DNA from 4 places in the Streptomyces sp. NPDC049597 genome. Region 2 is predicted to be linked to each of the others. Evidence: riboswitches for the same ligand, from Rfam matches in the RefSeq annotation. Region 2 holds a riboswitch; each other region holds the start of a gene.

Region 1 (3,644 bases), on a different contig from region 2:
TGCCCGCCGTGATGATCGCCGCCGGCATCGTCTTCGACCTGCTGACGCCGGCCCGTTTCACCGCGGTGCCGCTCTTCGCCGCGGCCCCGCTCATCGCGGCGCCGATCGTCACCTGGGTCGTGACGCTGCTCACCGGTATCGCCGCCGTCCTGGCCACGACGGGCCTGCACACCTACAACAACACCATCGCCCAGATCACCGCCTTCACGGAGACGAGCACGGTGCTCACCGTGGCGGCTCTCGCGCTGCTGATCAACGGGGTCGTGAGGCGCAGCAGCGCGCGGCTCGCCTCGGCGCGGGTGATCGCCGAGGCCGCGCAGCGCGCCGTGCTGCCCACGCCCGCGGACCGGATCGCCGGTCTGCACATCGCGGCGCGCTACGAGGCGGCGCAGGCGGACGCGTTCATCGGCGGTGACCTCTTCGCCGTGCAGGACACCCCGCACGGGGTGCGGCTGATCGTCGGGGACGTGCGCGGCAAGGGGATGGAGGCGGTGGCGGCCGTCGCCGTGCTGATCGGGGCCTTTGGGGAGGCGGCCGAGCAGGAGACCTCGCTCGAAGGCGTGGCACGGCGGCTGGAGCGGGCGTTGAAGCGCGAGGACATGCGGCGGGAGGGGCTTGACGCCATCGAGGGGTTCACCACCGCCGTGCTCGGCGAGATCCCGCCCAGCGACGGTGTGGGGGACGGGACCGTACGGCTGGTGAACCGCGGGCATCCCGACCCGCTGGTGCTGCACGCCGACGGCGAGCTGGACGTGCTGGAGCCGTCCGAGGCCGCGCTGCCCCTGGGGATGGGCGACTTGGGCCTGTGGCCCGACCGCGCGGAGGAGTATCCGCTGCCCGCCGGCGCGACGCTGCTGCTGTACACGGACGGCCTGTCCGAGGCCCGTGACGCCCGAGGCGTCTTCTACGACCCGGGTGAACGACTCCGGGGAAGCGTCTTCCCCGGCCCCGAGGGCCTGCTCGACGCGCTGGTCGAGGACGTGCGCCGGTACACGGGCGGCAGGTCCACGGACGACATGGCGCTCCTGGCGGTCGGCAGGCCCGGGGTGGGGCAGCCGGAACGGCGGCGGACGGTGCCGGTCGTGTCCGCCGACGGCGCGTCCCGGACGCAGGGGCGGCGCGCGGTGCGTGGCGCGGGCGGCGCCCGCCCGGCGCGGGGGGTACGGCACACCGACGGCGGGTGGCGGAGCAGCGGGCACGGCACGCCGGACTGAGGGGCGCAGCCCGAGGGGACGGCGAACGCTCAGCACATCAGTACGGTGTGTAGCCAAACGGTGTCACTCTGCATAACATTTGACGCAACGTCAGGTGATGTCGCCGGCCTGAAGGGTGATCAAGTCGCCCGATTCCGCCTGCTTCTGTCCTGGTAAGTCCTGGCCGCGGGCGTTAATGATCAGCCGGAACAGCTTGGAATCCGGCCCCGGCTTCTATTAACGTTCGATAACGCAGCGCGGTCGTCCCAGCCGTCGCAAGAGACGGCACCGTGCGCACGCGCCGAATCCCGCAAGGGAACCGGGGAACCACCAATTGGGGTGAATCGGGCATCGTTTGCCGCTCAGTCCGCGGCCGAGGACGCCCGTAGGAGACCTTCCTGCTCCGAACCCGTCAGCTAACCCGGTAGGCGAGAAGGAAGGAAAGGAGTACGCCTTCGTGGCGTCCAACATGCCTGCCCCCGAGGCCCCGTTCGTGCCCGCTCACTTCGGCGGCGACACCGCGGAGCGGACGTGGGAGGAATGGAATCCCACCGAGGAATCCATCCGTCCGGTGCGCGGCCGGCACCGCGTCGTCAAGCAGCGCGGCGGGCTCGCCCGCAGCTCCACCGTCCTCGGCGTCGGTGTCATCGCCGCGGTCGGCGCCGGTGGCATAGCGACCGCCCAGGACAAGCCGGCGGTCTCCATCTCCCTTCCGGACTCGATCGCGGACAAGCTCCCCGACGCCGCGTCACTTCCGGGCGTGGGCTCCCTCCTCTCCGACGACTCCGGCTCCGAGGCGAACGCGGCCCCCCTGACCGCGATGACGACCGTCGCCGATGGCGGGACGGGTGCCGACGGGCAGTCGGCCGGCGCCGGCGAGGCCCTGCGCGCCCGCATCCTCCAGCAGGTCGAGCAGCAGCGCGCCGAGGCGGACGCCGAGGCGAAGGCCGCCGCCGAGAAGCTGGCCGCCGAGCAGGCCGCCGCCGCGGCGGCGAAGCAGCAGAGCGAGGCCGAGGCCCAGGCGGCCGAGGAGAAGCGGAAGGCCGAGGAGGCCGCGCGGGCCAAGGAGGAGGCGGAGCGCCTCGCCAAGCTCGCCGCGAGCTACGCCCTGCCCACCTCCTCGTACACGATCACCTCCACGTACGGCGAGTCCGGCTCCATGTGGTCCTCCGGCCAGCACACCGGTCTGGACTTCGCCGCTCCCACGGGCACCCCGGTCAAGGCGGTCCACGGCGGCACGATCAAGTCGGCCGGCTGGTCCGGTTCGTACGGCTACCGCATCGTGCTGGAGCTGGAGGACGGCACCGAGGTCTGGTACGCCCACCTGTCGTCGATGACCGCGAGCGCGGGCCAGACGGTCGCCACAGGCGAGACCATCGGCCGCGTCGGCGCGACCGGCAACGTCACCGGGCCGCACCTGCACATGGAGGTGCACACCGCGGGCGGCTCCGGCCTCGACCCGATGGCCTGGCTGCGGGACAAGGGCCTCACGATCTGATCGAGGGCAGCGGCCGACGGCGCGCGGTACGGGGTTCGGGTGCCGCGCGTCCCCGTGTCCGCGCCGTCCCCGGTGGCGCCTGTGCGCGGCGGCAGGGCGCGGACGCGACGCCGACGACGCCTCGTGCGAGGCGGGCGGGGCGCGGCAGCTGCGACGAGGGCCGCGCGGTCAGCGGCGGTACGGGTTGTAGCCGGAGTAGTCGCGGTGCGGGGGCGGTACGGCGACCCGGCCCGTGGCCCGCGCCGCGTACACGAGCGCGGGCGCGGCCACGTCCCTGCGCCGCCACAGGTGGTGCAGCAGCTCCCGCTCGCGCTCCGCGAAGTCCGGTCCCGCGGCGCCGCGGTGGGCCCGGTGGCGCAGAGAGGCGAGCGACGTCGCGAACGCCTCGTACTCGGAGACCGCGTGGCCCGCGGCAGGGCCGTACGTCCGCCGTGCCCAGTCGCGCGCCATCGTGCGGGCGCGCATCGAGGACAGCGCCTGCGGCTCCGCGTCCGCCAGCCAGCCCGCCGCCGCGTACGCCGGCAGCTCGCTCGATATCGTGCGCAGCTCGCGCTGCCGGGTCCATATGGTCAGCCAGGTCAGCAGCCCGAAGGCGGGCACCATGAACGCCGCGTACACCCCGTAGAAACCCCACGGGCCGAACAGCGAAACCGAGCCGTTCCACAGGGCGTGCATGCCCATCGCGAGGACGAGGCCGAGCAGGGGCAGCGCGATGCGCCGTATGCGCCGACGGGGCGCGGCGAGTGCGGCAAGGCCGAAACCGATGCCGGTGAGCACCGTGAACAACGGGTGCGCGAACGGCGACATCACGATCCGCACGAAGAACGTCGCCGCGGTGACCGAGGCCAGGCCCGAGGTGCCGAACGCCTGGTCCTCGCCGTAGGCGTTGCCGAGGTACAGGATGTTCTCGGTGAAGGCGAAGCCGGTCGCCGTCACGCCCGCGACCACCACCC
Region 2 (3,644 bases):
CCGGGGAGTTCACGTGCGAGAACCCGGCGGCCGCGGCCTGGCGTCTGACGGCGTTCCTCGACGGGCTCGCCGTGCAGATGACGTCGTACGCGGGGTCGCTGACCCGTGCGGCGATGCTGCAGTGGACGGACGAGGCGCTGGCCCGCGAGCTGGGGGTGGACCGCGAGGCGCTCACGGCGTCCCGCTAGCCGGGCCGGTCGTCGGCCCGGCCCGCGTCCGCGGGAGACGGGCCGGGAGCCGGGGACGCTGTGCTCCCTCGGCGGGGGCGTGGCGGGTCCGGTGGATGTCTCGCCGTCGGACCGGCGGCTCGCGGCACCATGACGGAGCGCCCGGGGCGCGGGCCCCGGGCGCTGTGCCGGCTCCGCTCAGAGCGGCAGCAGGTCCGGGCGCTTGGCCGCCACGTGGTCGCCGGAGCTCTCGCCCCGCAGCCGCCGGCCGATCCACGGCACCAGGTACTCCCGCGCCCAGTGGATGTCGTCGCGCCGCACCTCGAAGGCACCGCGCGGCGGGAGCGGCGGCCAGGGCTGGTCCGGGTCGGCGGGTACGTCGAGACCGAGCACCTGGGCGGCGCGCAGGGCGACGCGGGTGTGGCCCTCGGGCGACAGGTGCAGCCGGTCAGCGTCCCAGGCACGCCGGTCCTGAACGGACTTGAGCGACCACAGGTCGAGGACGGGGCAGTCGTGGCGGTCGGCGATGGCCCGCACGTGCGCGGTGTACGTGGCGATCTTTCCGCGCAGATGGCGCAGGACCGGCACGTCCCGGGTGTCGAAGCCGGTGGTCACCATGACCGTGCCGACCGAGCTCTTGAGGTCGGCGACCGCCCGCTCGAACCGCTCGGCCACGTCGTCCGGGTCGCTGCCCGGCCGGATGATGTCGTTGCCTCCCGCGCAGAACGTCACCAGGTCTGGGGCGAGTTCCTTGGCCCTCGGGACCTGCTCGTCGACGATCTGGTCGAGGAGGCGGCCGCGTACGGCGAGGTTGGCGTACCGGAAGGTGTGTTCCGGCGTCAGGTCGGCGAGCAGCACCGCGAACCGGTCCGCCCAGCCGACGTACGTCCCGTCGGGACCGGGGTCTCCCACGCCCTCGGTGAAGCTGTCACCGATCGCCGCGTACGACCCGAATGCGCCCTTGTTCTCTGTTCTCGAATCGTCTGCCACGGGAGCACATCTTTCCTTTACGGATGTGACCTACGCGACCGTAAGGAGGGGTTGACGCGAGGTGATCTGTGCCACCGGTCAAGTTTCCACCAAGCCGGAATACGCGGAATCCCCCGCTCCGCCGCCGGACGGAACGAGGGATGCGCGGTCGGCGGCCCAACGGGCCACCGGAGTACGTCAGATGGAGACGCCGTGCTGGCGCAGGTAGGCCAGCGGGTCGATGTCGGAGCCGTACGACGGGCTGGTGCGGATCTCGAAGTGCAGGTGCGGACCGGTGGAGTTGCCGGTGGAGCCGGACAGACCGATCTGGTCGCCGCCCGAGACGCTCTGACCGCTGGAGACGGACAGGGAGGAGAGGTGGGCGTACTGCGAGTAGGTGCCGTCGCCGTGCTGGATGACGACCTCGTTGCCGTACGAGCCGTTCCAGCCGGCCGAGACGACGGTGCCCGGGCCGACGGACTTCACGCTCGTGCCGCTTCCGGCGATGAAGTCGACACCGGTGTGGTACCCGCTGGACCACATGGCGCCGGACGCGCGGTACGGCGTGGAGACACCGCCGCCGACCGGAAGGGTCCAGCCGGAGGACGCCGGGGCGGCCTTCTCGGCGGGGGCCTCGGCAGCGGCGGGAGCGGCCGCGGGAGCGGCGGGAGCGGCGGTCCGCGAGGCGTCGCGCGAGGACCGGGGCGTGGACTCGGAGCGCGGCTCGGGGTCGTTCTTCGCCTTCGACTTCGCGTTGATGGTCAGTTCGAGACCCGGGTGGATCAGCGCCGGGTCCGCACCGATGGCGCGGCGGTTGTCGTTGTAGAGCTTCTTCCAGCCGCCGCGGACGTTCTGCTCGTCGGCGATCTCGGCGAGGCAGTCCCCGGCGACGACGGTGTACGTCTTCGGGGCCTTCTTCTCGGCGGCCGGAGCGGCCGCCGGGACCGAGGCCGGGGCGACCTTCTGGGGAGCGGCGGCGGGGGTCGCGGCGTTGGCGCCGGTCGCGCCGAGCAGCGGCAGGGCTATGGCGGCGCTGCCCGCACCGGCGACGGCGAAGCCGCGGGTGAGGGGGTGGGACTTGGGACGGCGGTGCTTACCCTTTCCGGGCATGGCGCATTCCTCTCCGGCGCCTGCGAGGTGAGCTGTCGGGTTCGGGCTGGAGGTGCCCGTTCGCACTTGTTGCACGAATTAACCCCGAGCCGTCCGAATTCTTCGGATACGGCGTACTACCTGGGTCCCCCGCTCCTGCCACGCGTGGGTGGGTTCGAAGTCCGGTCGGCGGCAGGATTAGGCGGTCCGTCCGGATTGAGCGTGACCGTAGGCGAGTCCACCGGGCGGAACAAGCCGCGAATTCCCCCCGACTTTCACCGTCGTGTTTTCCGGGCCGCTCCGGTCGTCACCCTCCGTGGACGAGAGGCGGTCAATTCCCTTGCAGACGACGGAATTGACACGGGGAAAGCGGGCACGTTCCGTCACGAATATGATCCTGCTCACGAGCCACGGCCCATCTCACCCGCAGGCGGGGCACGTTATCCGCAAAGCCTCAATTCGGACAGAAGGCGCGAATAATCATCTAAGCGTGCACTTGGGTGTCAAGATCGGTCCACAACGCCCGACTTCGTCCCCTGCTGCCGCACGGCCTGCGGCGGAACCCTCTCATCGTCCGTTTCCGGTCATCCTGAATTCAGCCGCGTCGGCTCCCAGGGATACGCCCCGCGAATGACGGCAGTTCCCCCGCACCCAAACGGAATCCGACCGGACCGGTGCCGGCTCCTCGGTTTCGGTCACGGCGCCGGCAATTCCACGCGGAGCCCGTCACGCCGTGCCGCGGGTGCGAGGCGGACACCGCCCCTCGTAACGGTGCCGGGGCGGCGGTCCCACAGCCGCGCCCGCGGGCACCGAACGCGCCCCGACCGACATGGTTGCCTCATGAACCTGTGCCGTATCGTCGGATCGCGCCATCGTCGGCGAACGGCGCCGACGGCCGTCACCTGAAGGAGTCCACGTGACGCAGCAGCTGCCGCAGGCCCCGTCGACCGAGCCCCGGCTGGCCGGGGTGCGAAACTTCCGGGACGTGGGCGGACTGCCGACCGTGGACGGCGGGCGCGTGCGGCACGGCCGGCTCTACCGCAGCGGACACCTCGCGCACGCCACCGAGAGCGACGCCGCCTTCCTCGCGTCCCTCGGGCTGCACACGATCTTCGACTTCCGCAATGCGGCGGACCAGAGGCTGGAAGGCCCGGACGTCGAGCTGCCGGGCGTGCGCAACGTCAATCTCCCGCTGAGCGACCCGGCCGACGGCGCGGAGTTCTGGAAGATGGTCCGGGACGGCAACCTCGACCAGCTGAAGTCCATCCTCGCCGACGGCAAGGGCGCCGCCCGGATGATCGCCTCGTACCGGATGATCGTCAAGGAGCGGACCGCCGAGCACAGCCGCGTCCTGCACGCGCTGGCCGAGGACAGCGTCCCGGCGCTGATGCACTGCGCGGCCGGCAAGGACCGCGCCGG
Region 3 (3,644 bases), on a different contig from region 2:
GCACCGCCCGGCCCTGGGCCTTCCCGGCTCCCGAGCGCGCCACCCTGGACAACGGGCTGACCGTGCTGCGCTGCGACCGCCCCGGCCAGAAGGTCGTCGCCGTGGAGATCCTCCTCGGCGCCCCCCTGGAGGCGGAGCCCGAGGGCCTCGACGGCGTCGCCACGATCATGGCCCGCGCCCTGTCGGAGGGCACCGACAAGCACAGCGCCGAGGACTTCGCCGCCGAGCTGGAGCGCTGCGGCGCCACGCTCGACTCGCTCGCCGACCACCCCGGTGTCCGTGTCTCGCTGGAGGTCCCCGCCTCCCGGCTGCCCAAGGGACTCGGTCTGCTCGCCGACGCCCTGCGCGCCCCCGCCTTCGCGCCGGGCGAGGTCGACCGGCTGGTCCGCAACCGCCTCGACGAGATCCCGCACGAGATGGCCAACCCGGCCCGCCGCGCGGCCAAGCAGCTCTCCAAGGAGCTCTTCCCGTCGTCCCTGCGGGTGTCCCGGCCGCGCCAGGGCACCGAGGAGACGGTGGCGAGGATCGACTCCGCGGCCGTACGGGCCTTCTACGAGACGCACGTTCGTCCGTCCACGTCGACCGTCGTGATCGTCGGCGACCTCTCCGGTATCGATGTGGACGCCGTCCTCGCCGACACCCTCGGGGCCTGGACGGGCGACAAGGCGGCCACCCGGCCCGTGCCGGCGATCACGGCCGACGACACCGGCCGGGTGTTCATCGTCGACCGCCCCGGCGCCGTGCAGACCCAGTTGCTGATCGGCCGTACCGGACCCGACCGCCACGACAGCGTCTGGCCCGCCCAGGTGCTCGGCACGTACTGCCTGGGCGGCACGCTGACCTCCCGGCTCGACCGCGTCCTGCGCGAGGAGAAGGGCTACACCTACGGCGTACGGGCCTTCGGCCAGGTGCTGCTGTCGGCCCCGGACGGCTCGGGCGCCTCGATGCTGGCCATCAGCGGCTCGGTGGACACGCCGAACACCGGCCCCGCACTGGAGGACCTCTGGGCGGTGCTGCGCACGCTCGCCGCGGAGGGGCTCACCGACGCGGAGCGCGACGTCGCCGTGCAGAACCTGGTCGGCGTCGCCCCTCTGAAGTACGAGACCGCGGCGTCGGTCGCGGCCACCCTCGCCGACCAGGTCGAGCAGCACCTCCCGGACGACTACCAGGCGCAGTTGTACGCCCGCCTGGCCGCGACGGGCACGGTGGAGGCGACCGCTGCGGTGGTCAGCGCGTTCCCCGTGGACCGTCTCGTCACGGTGCTGGTCGGCGACGCGGCGCAGATCGAGGCCCCGGTCAGGGCGCTCGGGATCGGTGAAGTGACCGTCGTCACGGGCTGATCGAAGGTCGCGCATCGGGCGAAAGCGCGCAGAACGAGCGCGGCGCATGCCCTACGGAACCCCGGCTTCGAGTTGTATGCCGGGGTTCCGTGCTATGTCCGGTTTGTTGGAGAGGTGGCCTGTCTGCCCTGTGGCATGCGCTACAAAACGGGCTGTCCGTTTGGTGATCGACAGACGAACTGCCTAGCGTCGGTCCGGCTGTCCGCCTGGATCACGCCGCACCCGCGGCATCGGACAGTCATCGCCGAGTCCCCTTCAGGCGCGAGCCCGGGGAGCCGGGGACCCAGTCCCCTGGGGTGAATCGGACGCCTTCGCCCGCGCGGAGGGGCCCGTAGGAGACCTTCCTGCTCCGAACCCGTCAGCTAACCCGGTAGGCGAGAAGGAAGGAAAGGACCAGCCTTTTCATGGCGTTCACCCGTGCCACCGGGAAGCACCGTGCCCCGAGCCGTCTGACGCGCAGGAGCCGGAACATCGCCGGCGTCGCGACTCTGGCCACCACCGGCGTCATCGGAAGCCTCGCCTCCCCGGCGTTCGCCGCCGACACCGAGCCCTCGGCCGAGGACACCGGCCTCACCCAGATCGTCTCCATGGGGTCCATCGCCGACGAGATCGCCGACCAGGCCGCCGCCCAGAAGAAGGAGGCCGCCGAGGCGGCCGCCAAGGCCCGGGCGAAGGCGAAGGCCGAGGCCGAGGCGAAGCGGAAGGCCGAGGCACGCGCGAAGGAGGCCCGCGAGGCCAAGGAGCGCGCCGCCCGTGAGGCCGAGCGCCGCCGCCTGAACTCCTTCCGGCTGCCCGTCGCCGGCTCGTACGTGACCACCGGTTACCAGGCCGGCGGGTCCCTGTGGTCCTCCGGCAGCCACTCCGGCGTCGACTTCCGTGCCGCGTCCGGTACGTCGGTCGTGGCCGTGGGCGCGGGCACCGTCGTCGAGGCCGGCTGGGGCGGCGCGTACGGCAACAACATCGTGCTGCGCATGAACGACGGCACGTACACCCAGTACGGCCACCTGTCGTCGATCAACGTCTCGGTCGGCCAGCGGGTGATGCCCGGCCAGCAGATCGGCCTCTCGGGCTCGACCGGCAACTCGACCGGCCCGCACCTCCACTTCGAGGCCCGGACCTCGCCGGAGTACGGCTCCGACATCAACCCGGTCGCGTATCTGCGCGCCCGTGGTGTGAGCGTCTGACCCGACGTCCTCGCGCAGACCCCCGGCGCACGCCGGGGGTCTGCGCGCTTCGGTGACGGCGCCCCCCGGGCACCCGACGGCCTGACCGTCCGCCGTCGGCGCGTCCCGGCTGTCCGCCGGGTACGTGCTCGGCGGCGGATTGCCGACGGCGTCCGGCACCGGTCGTCCGCCCGCGAAGCGGCCCGCCGGTCTGTGGCCGGGCGCGCCCCCGCGGGCTTGGCTGTGTCGGGCGGTCGGCGTCTGGCGCTGCTGGGGCGCTGTGCCGCGCTTCCCGTGGCCGTCGGCCGGGCGGGGTGCGAGTCGTGGTGGGCTTGGCCGCGTCGCTCGGCGTCTCGCGGTGCCGGGGTCGGCCGTCCGCCGGGCCGGAGGCGAGTCCTGGCGGGCTCGGCTGTGTCCGGCGGTCGGCGTCTGGCGCTGTGGGGGCCGCTGTGCTGCGCTTCTCGCGGCCGTCCGCCGGTCTTGAGGGCCGGGGCGCGGGCCCGTGGGCCCTGCCTGCGTCAGACGGCTGTCGTCTTGCTCTGCGGGGGCGGGGCCGACCGGGCCCCCGGTGGCCCGCACCGCGACCCAGCGCCGTCGGGCGCCTGCCGTCGCCCCGGTCCGGTGACGCCCGTCGTGGCGATCGAATTACGCCGTTTCCGGCCAAAAGATATCCATGGATTCCGGTCGGCCATCGGAAAATCCCGTGGACTGGAATAGAGTCACCGGACACGAGTCAATCGGCTGCGTTTCGCGCGGATCGAGGCGGAGGTTCGGACATGCGCATTCCCGCGCACTCTGTATGCACGGCGATCCGCGACGACATCGTCTCCGGTGTATTCGAGCGGGGCAGCCGGCTCACCGAGGAGAACCTCGCCCGCCGCTACGGGGTCTCCCGCGTCCCCGTCCGCGAGGCCCTGCGGACCCTGGAGTCGGAGGGCTTCGTCGTCACCCGACGCCACGCCGGCGCGCACGTCGCCGAGCCCACCGAGCAGGAGGCGGCCGACCTGCTGGAGATCCGCATGCTGCTGGAGCCGCTCGGTGCCGCGCGCGCCGCCCAGCGGCGCACCGAGGCCCATCTCAAGGTGCTGCGCGGCCTGGTGAGGCTCGGTCAGGAAAGAGCGCGCCGCGGGCAGGGCGAGGA
Region 4 (3,644 bases), on a different contig from region 2:
GTGTGGTGCCCCGCCTGCCAGAGCTGACCAGAGCTGAGCCGCGCGGAGCGGGCGGCCGCAGGGAGCCCGCGTCGCCGGGGCTTCGCCGCCGCCAGGGGGTGCGTCGCTAGGGCTTCAGCAGGGTCTTGACCATGCCGTCGCGCTTGGCCTGGAACGTGGCGTACGCCTCGGGGCCCTTGTCCAGCGGCAGGGTGTGCGTGGCGAAGCCCTCGACGCCGAGCGGATCGGCGTCCGTCAGCAGCGGAAGGATGTCGTCCACCCAGCGCCGGACGTTGGCCTGCCCCATACGGAGCTGGATCTGCCTGTCGAACAGGGTGAGCATCGGCACGGGATCCGCCATGCCGCCGTAGACCCCGGCCAGGGAGATCGTGCCGCCGCGCCGTACAGCGTCGATGGCCGTGTAGAACGCCTCCAGCCGGTCCACGCCGACATGCTCCATGACGCGCCGGGCCACGCGTCCGGGCAGCAGACCGGTCGCCCACTGGCCGGCCTTGGCGACCGGTGCCCCGTGGGCCTCCATCCCCACGGCGTCGATGACCGCGTCCGAGCCGCGGCCGTTGGTCAGCTCACGGATGGCGTCGGCGACCTCGTCGTGCTCGCGCAGGTCGAGGACCGTCACCCCCCGCGCCTCGGCCCGGTCGAGACGCTCGGGCACGAGGTCGACACCGATGACGAGTCCGGCGCCCCGGTGCAGGGCCACGCGGCAGGCCATGTCGCCGATCGGTCCGAGCCCGAGCACGGTCAGCGACCCGCCGGGCGGGACGTCCGCGTACTCCACGGCCTGCCATGCCGTCGGCAGGACGTCCGAGAGGTAGACGAAACGCTCGTCCGGTGGCCCCTCGGGCACCTTGACCGGCAGTGTGTCGCCGAAGGGCACCCGCAGGTACTCGGCCTGCCCGCCGGGCACCTGCCCGTACAGCTTCGTGTAGCCGAACAGCGACGCGCCCGTGCCGCGGTCCCGCACCTGGGTCGTCTCGCACTGCGAGTGGAGGCCCTGGGCGCACATGAAGCACTCGCCGCACGAGATGTTGAACGGCACGACGACGCGGTCGCCGGCCGACAGGGCCGTCACCTCGGGACCGGTCTCCTCCACGATGCCCATGGGCTCGTGGCCGAGGATGTCGCCGGGGTCGAGGTACGGGCCCAGGACCTCGTAGAGGTGGAGATCCGAACCGCAGATGCCGGTGGACGTCACCCGGACGATCACATCCTTCGGCTCGGTGATGCGGGGATCGGGGACGGTCTCGATCCGGACGTCCCGCCGGCCCTGCCATGTCAGTGCGCGCATCGTGTCCTCCCGTGTTGCCTTCCGGTGAGCGGCCTGCGGCGGTCGTACGGGCGGCGCCGCGCACCCGGCCGCCACGGGCGAGTACCCGAAGCGGGTGATGGCATTACATACACGGGCGAGGCTATTACATACGGAAGAAAACGGACTATTGGTGCCCAATGGAGCGCCGGTATTTCCGTGCGGGACTTTCCTCTCCCATTGCCTTTATGTCCGTTTATTCATGAAACGGGTGACTGGTCTTTGTTGTCCTCGGATCCGTGACGTCGGTCACGTGACGCACGCCCCACGGCGCCGGGAGGTGGCCGTGCATCCCTTGCGCAGAAGGAAAGTTGAGTTGCCGACAGGAAAGGAGGAAGGTCATTTCCTTCCCTTTTCCCGGGTCGGGAATTGCGGTTGTGAATTCAGGGCTTGTTACGTCGGGCCGCTCTCGCTTACGGTCACCGCAATCCGGACGGACCGCCGAATCCTGCCGCTGTCCGGGAATCCGACCACACGCACTCACGTTCGGCAGGAGCGGGGGACCCAGGTAGGCCGCCGATCCGGAAACCGGAACGGCTCGGGGTGAAGTCGCACCGACCATGCGACCGGGCATCTCCAGCCCGAACCCGACAGCTCACCTCGCAGGCGACGGAGAGGAATGCGTCATGCCTGCACTGGGTAAGCACCGCCGTCCCAAGTCCGGCCGACTCGTCCGCGGTTTCGTCGCCGCGGGCACGGGCGGCGCCGCGCTCGCCCTGCCGTTGCTCGTCGCGACCACCGCCGGTGCCGCGCAGCCGGCCAAGGCCGCGACCGCGAAGGCCGTCGCCACGGCGCCCGCCGCGGCGAAGAAGGCCCCCGCGACGTACACCGTCGTCGCGGGCGACTCGCTGGCGAAGATCGCCGCGGAGCACTCCCTCACTGGTGGCTGGAAGAAGCTCTACAACGACAACCGCCGGAACATCGGCGCCGACCCGGCGCTGATCCGTCCCGGTCTGAAGCTCACCATCGGCGCCAAGGCCGTGCCCGCGGACCGCGCCGCCGACGCCGCCCGCGCCGACCGCTCCGCGGCCCGCACCGCCCCGGTGGCGAAGAAGGCCCCGGCCGCCAAGGCCAAGACGTATTCCAACGATCTCGACGGCTGGATCAAGGAATCCCTCGACATCATGGCCAAGCACGGAATTCCCGGCACCTACGAGGGAATCCACCGCAACATCATGCGCGAGTCCTCCGGAAATCCGCTGGCGATCAACAACTGGGACATCAACGCGATCAATGGAACGCCCTCCAAGGGCCTTCTCCAGGTGATCGACCCGACGTTCCGGGCCTACCACGTGCCCGGCACGCCGTTCGACAGCTTCGACCCGGTCGCGAACATCACCGCCGCGTGCAACTACGCCGCCGCCAGGTACGGCTCCATCGACAATGTGAACGGCCCGTACTGACCGTAGCCCCGCATTCGCGGCTTCGATTGCAGATGGAATCGCGCCGGGCGCCCGCTCTGACAACACGTCAGTGCGGCGCCCGGCGCGGCCATGTGCTCGCCCGGCGCCGGCAGCGGGAAGGTGGAGACATGCGACTGCTGCTGATCTCCGACACCCATGTGCCCCGGCGCGCCCGCCGCCTGCCCGACGAGGTGATGGCCCGTGTCGAGGAGGCCGATGCGGTGATCCACGCCGGCGACTGGGTCGACACCGCGACCCTCGACCTCCTTCAGAACCGCTCCGCCCGCCTCCTGGCCGTGTACGGCAACAACGACGGCGACGAGCTGCGCGCCCGGCTGCCGGAGGTGGCCCGGGCCGAGCTCGGCGGTCTCCGGTTCGGCGTCGTGCACGAGACGGGACCCGCCGCCGGACGCGAGCGGCGCTGCGCGGAGAGGTTCCCCGACCTCGACGTGCTGGTCTTCGGCCACAGCCACATCCCGTGGGACACCACGGCCCCCGGCGGCCTGCGGCTGCTCAACCCCGGCTCCCCGACCGACCGCAGACGACAGCCCCACCACACGTACATGACCGCGCGGGCGGAGGACGGCGTGCTGGCCGAGGTCCTGCTGCACCGCCTGTGACCGGGCCGGGGTAGTTTTGCGGTCAACCGATCTCAGGAGCCGCCCGTGTCCGCCAGGCCCCGCCTGCTGTACGTCACCGACCTCGCCTACCCGGCCAAGGGGCGGCGGTACTGCGACGAGGACATCCACCTGTCCTCCCGGCTGCGCGAGGACTTCGACATCGCCCTCGTCCATCCGGCGGACGCGGCCGCGCTGATGGACGGCTTCGACGGCGTCGTGGTGCGCAACAGCGGGCCCGTCCTGCACTACCAGGACGCGTACGACGCCTTCCGCGGGCAGGCGCTCAGGACCGGCACCAGGGTCTACAACCCGCTG

What was found. Region 2 has a riboswitch for cyclic di-AMP ahead of AB0K02_RS09890 (LysM peptidoglycan-binding domain-containing M23 family metallopeptidase). Riboswitches for the same ligand answer to the same signal wherever they lie in the genome.
Region 1: linked by a shared signal. The riboswitch ahead of AB0K02_RS29970 (M23 family metallopeptidase) and the one ahead of AB0K02_RS09890 (LysM peptidoglycan-binding domain-containing M23 family metallopeptidase) in region 2 are both predicted to bind cyclic di-AMP.
Region 3: linked by a shared signal. The riboswitch ahead of AB0K02_RS11420 (M23 family metallopeptidase) and the one ahead of AB0K02_RS09890 (LysM peptidoglycan-binding domain-containing M23 family metallopeptidase) in region 2 are both predicted to bind cyclic di-AMP.
Region 4: linked by a shared signal. The riboswitch ahead of AB0K02_RS14405 (LysM peptidoglycan-binding domain-containing protein) and the one ahead of AB0K02_RS09890 (LysM peptidoglycan-binding domain-containing M23 family metallopeptidase) in region 2 are both predicted to bind cyclic di-AMP.

What each region holds. Positions count from the first base shown of each region.
Region 1 covers NZ_JBFAOY010000039.1:31,059-34,702, forward strand. Annotated here, with positions in the region: gene AB0K02_RS29965 (PP2C family protein-serine/threonine phosphatase) at 12-1,214, shown strand; cyclic di-AMP (ydaO/yuaA leader) riboswitch at 1,483-1,639, shown strand; gene AB0K02_RS29970 (M23 family metallopeptidase) at 1,651-2,691, shown strand; gene AB0K02_RS29975 (PrsW family intramembrane metalloprotease) at 2,860-3,644, opposite strand, start outside.
Region 2 covers NZ_JBFAOY010000006.1:94,322-97,965, forward strand. Annotated here, with positions in the region: gene AB0K02_RS09880 (TetR/AcrR family transcriptional regulator) at 1-188, shown strand, start outside; gene AB0K02_RS09885 (SGNH/GDSL hydrolase family protein) at 366-1,157, opposite strand; gene AB0K02_RS09890 (LysM peptidoglycan-binding domain-containing M23 family metallopeptidase) at 1,335-2,246, opposite strand; cyclic di-AMP (ydaO/yuaA leader) riboswitch at 2,251-2,407, opposite strand; gene AB0K02_RS09895 (tyrosine-protein phosphatase) at 3,142-3,644, shown strand, end outside.
Region 3 covers NZ_JBFAOY010000007.1:181,412-185,055, reverse strand. Annotated here, with positions in the region: gene AB0K02_RS11425 (pitrilysin family protein) at 1-1,340, shown strand, start outside; cyclic di-AMP (ydaO/yuaA leader) riboswitch at 1,573-1,731, shown strand; gene AB0K02_RS11420 (M23 family metallopeptidase) at 1,745-2,524, shown strand; gene AB0K02_RS11415 (GntR family transcriptional regulator) at 3,280-3,644, shown strand, end outside.
Region 4 covers NZ_JBFAOY010000010.1:125,191-128,834, reverse strand. Annotated here, with positions in the region: gene AB0K02_RS14415 (DNA-formamidopyrimidine glycosylase family protein) at 1-27, shown strand, start outside; gene AB0K02_RS14410 (zinc-dependent alcohol dehydrogenase) at 107-1,288, opposite strand; cyclic di-AMP (ydaO/yuaA leader) riboswitch at 1,774-1,928, shown strand; gene AB0K02_RS14405 (LysM peptidoglycan-binding domain-containing protein) at 1,933-2,709, shown strand; gene AB0K02_RS14400 (metallophosphoesterase) at 2,838-3,329, shown strand; gene AB0K02_RS14395 (hypothetical protein) at 3,375-3,644, shown strand, end outside.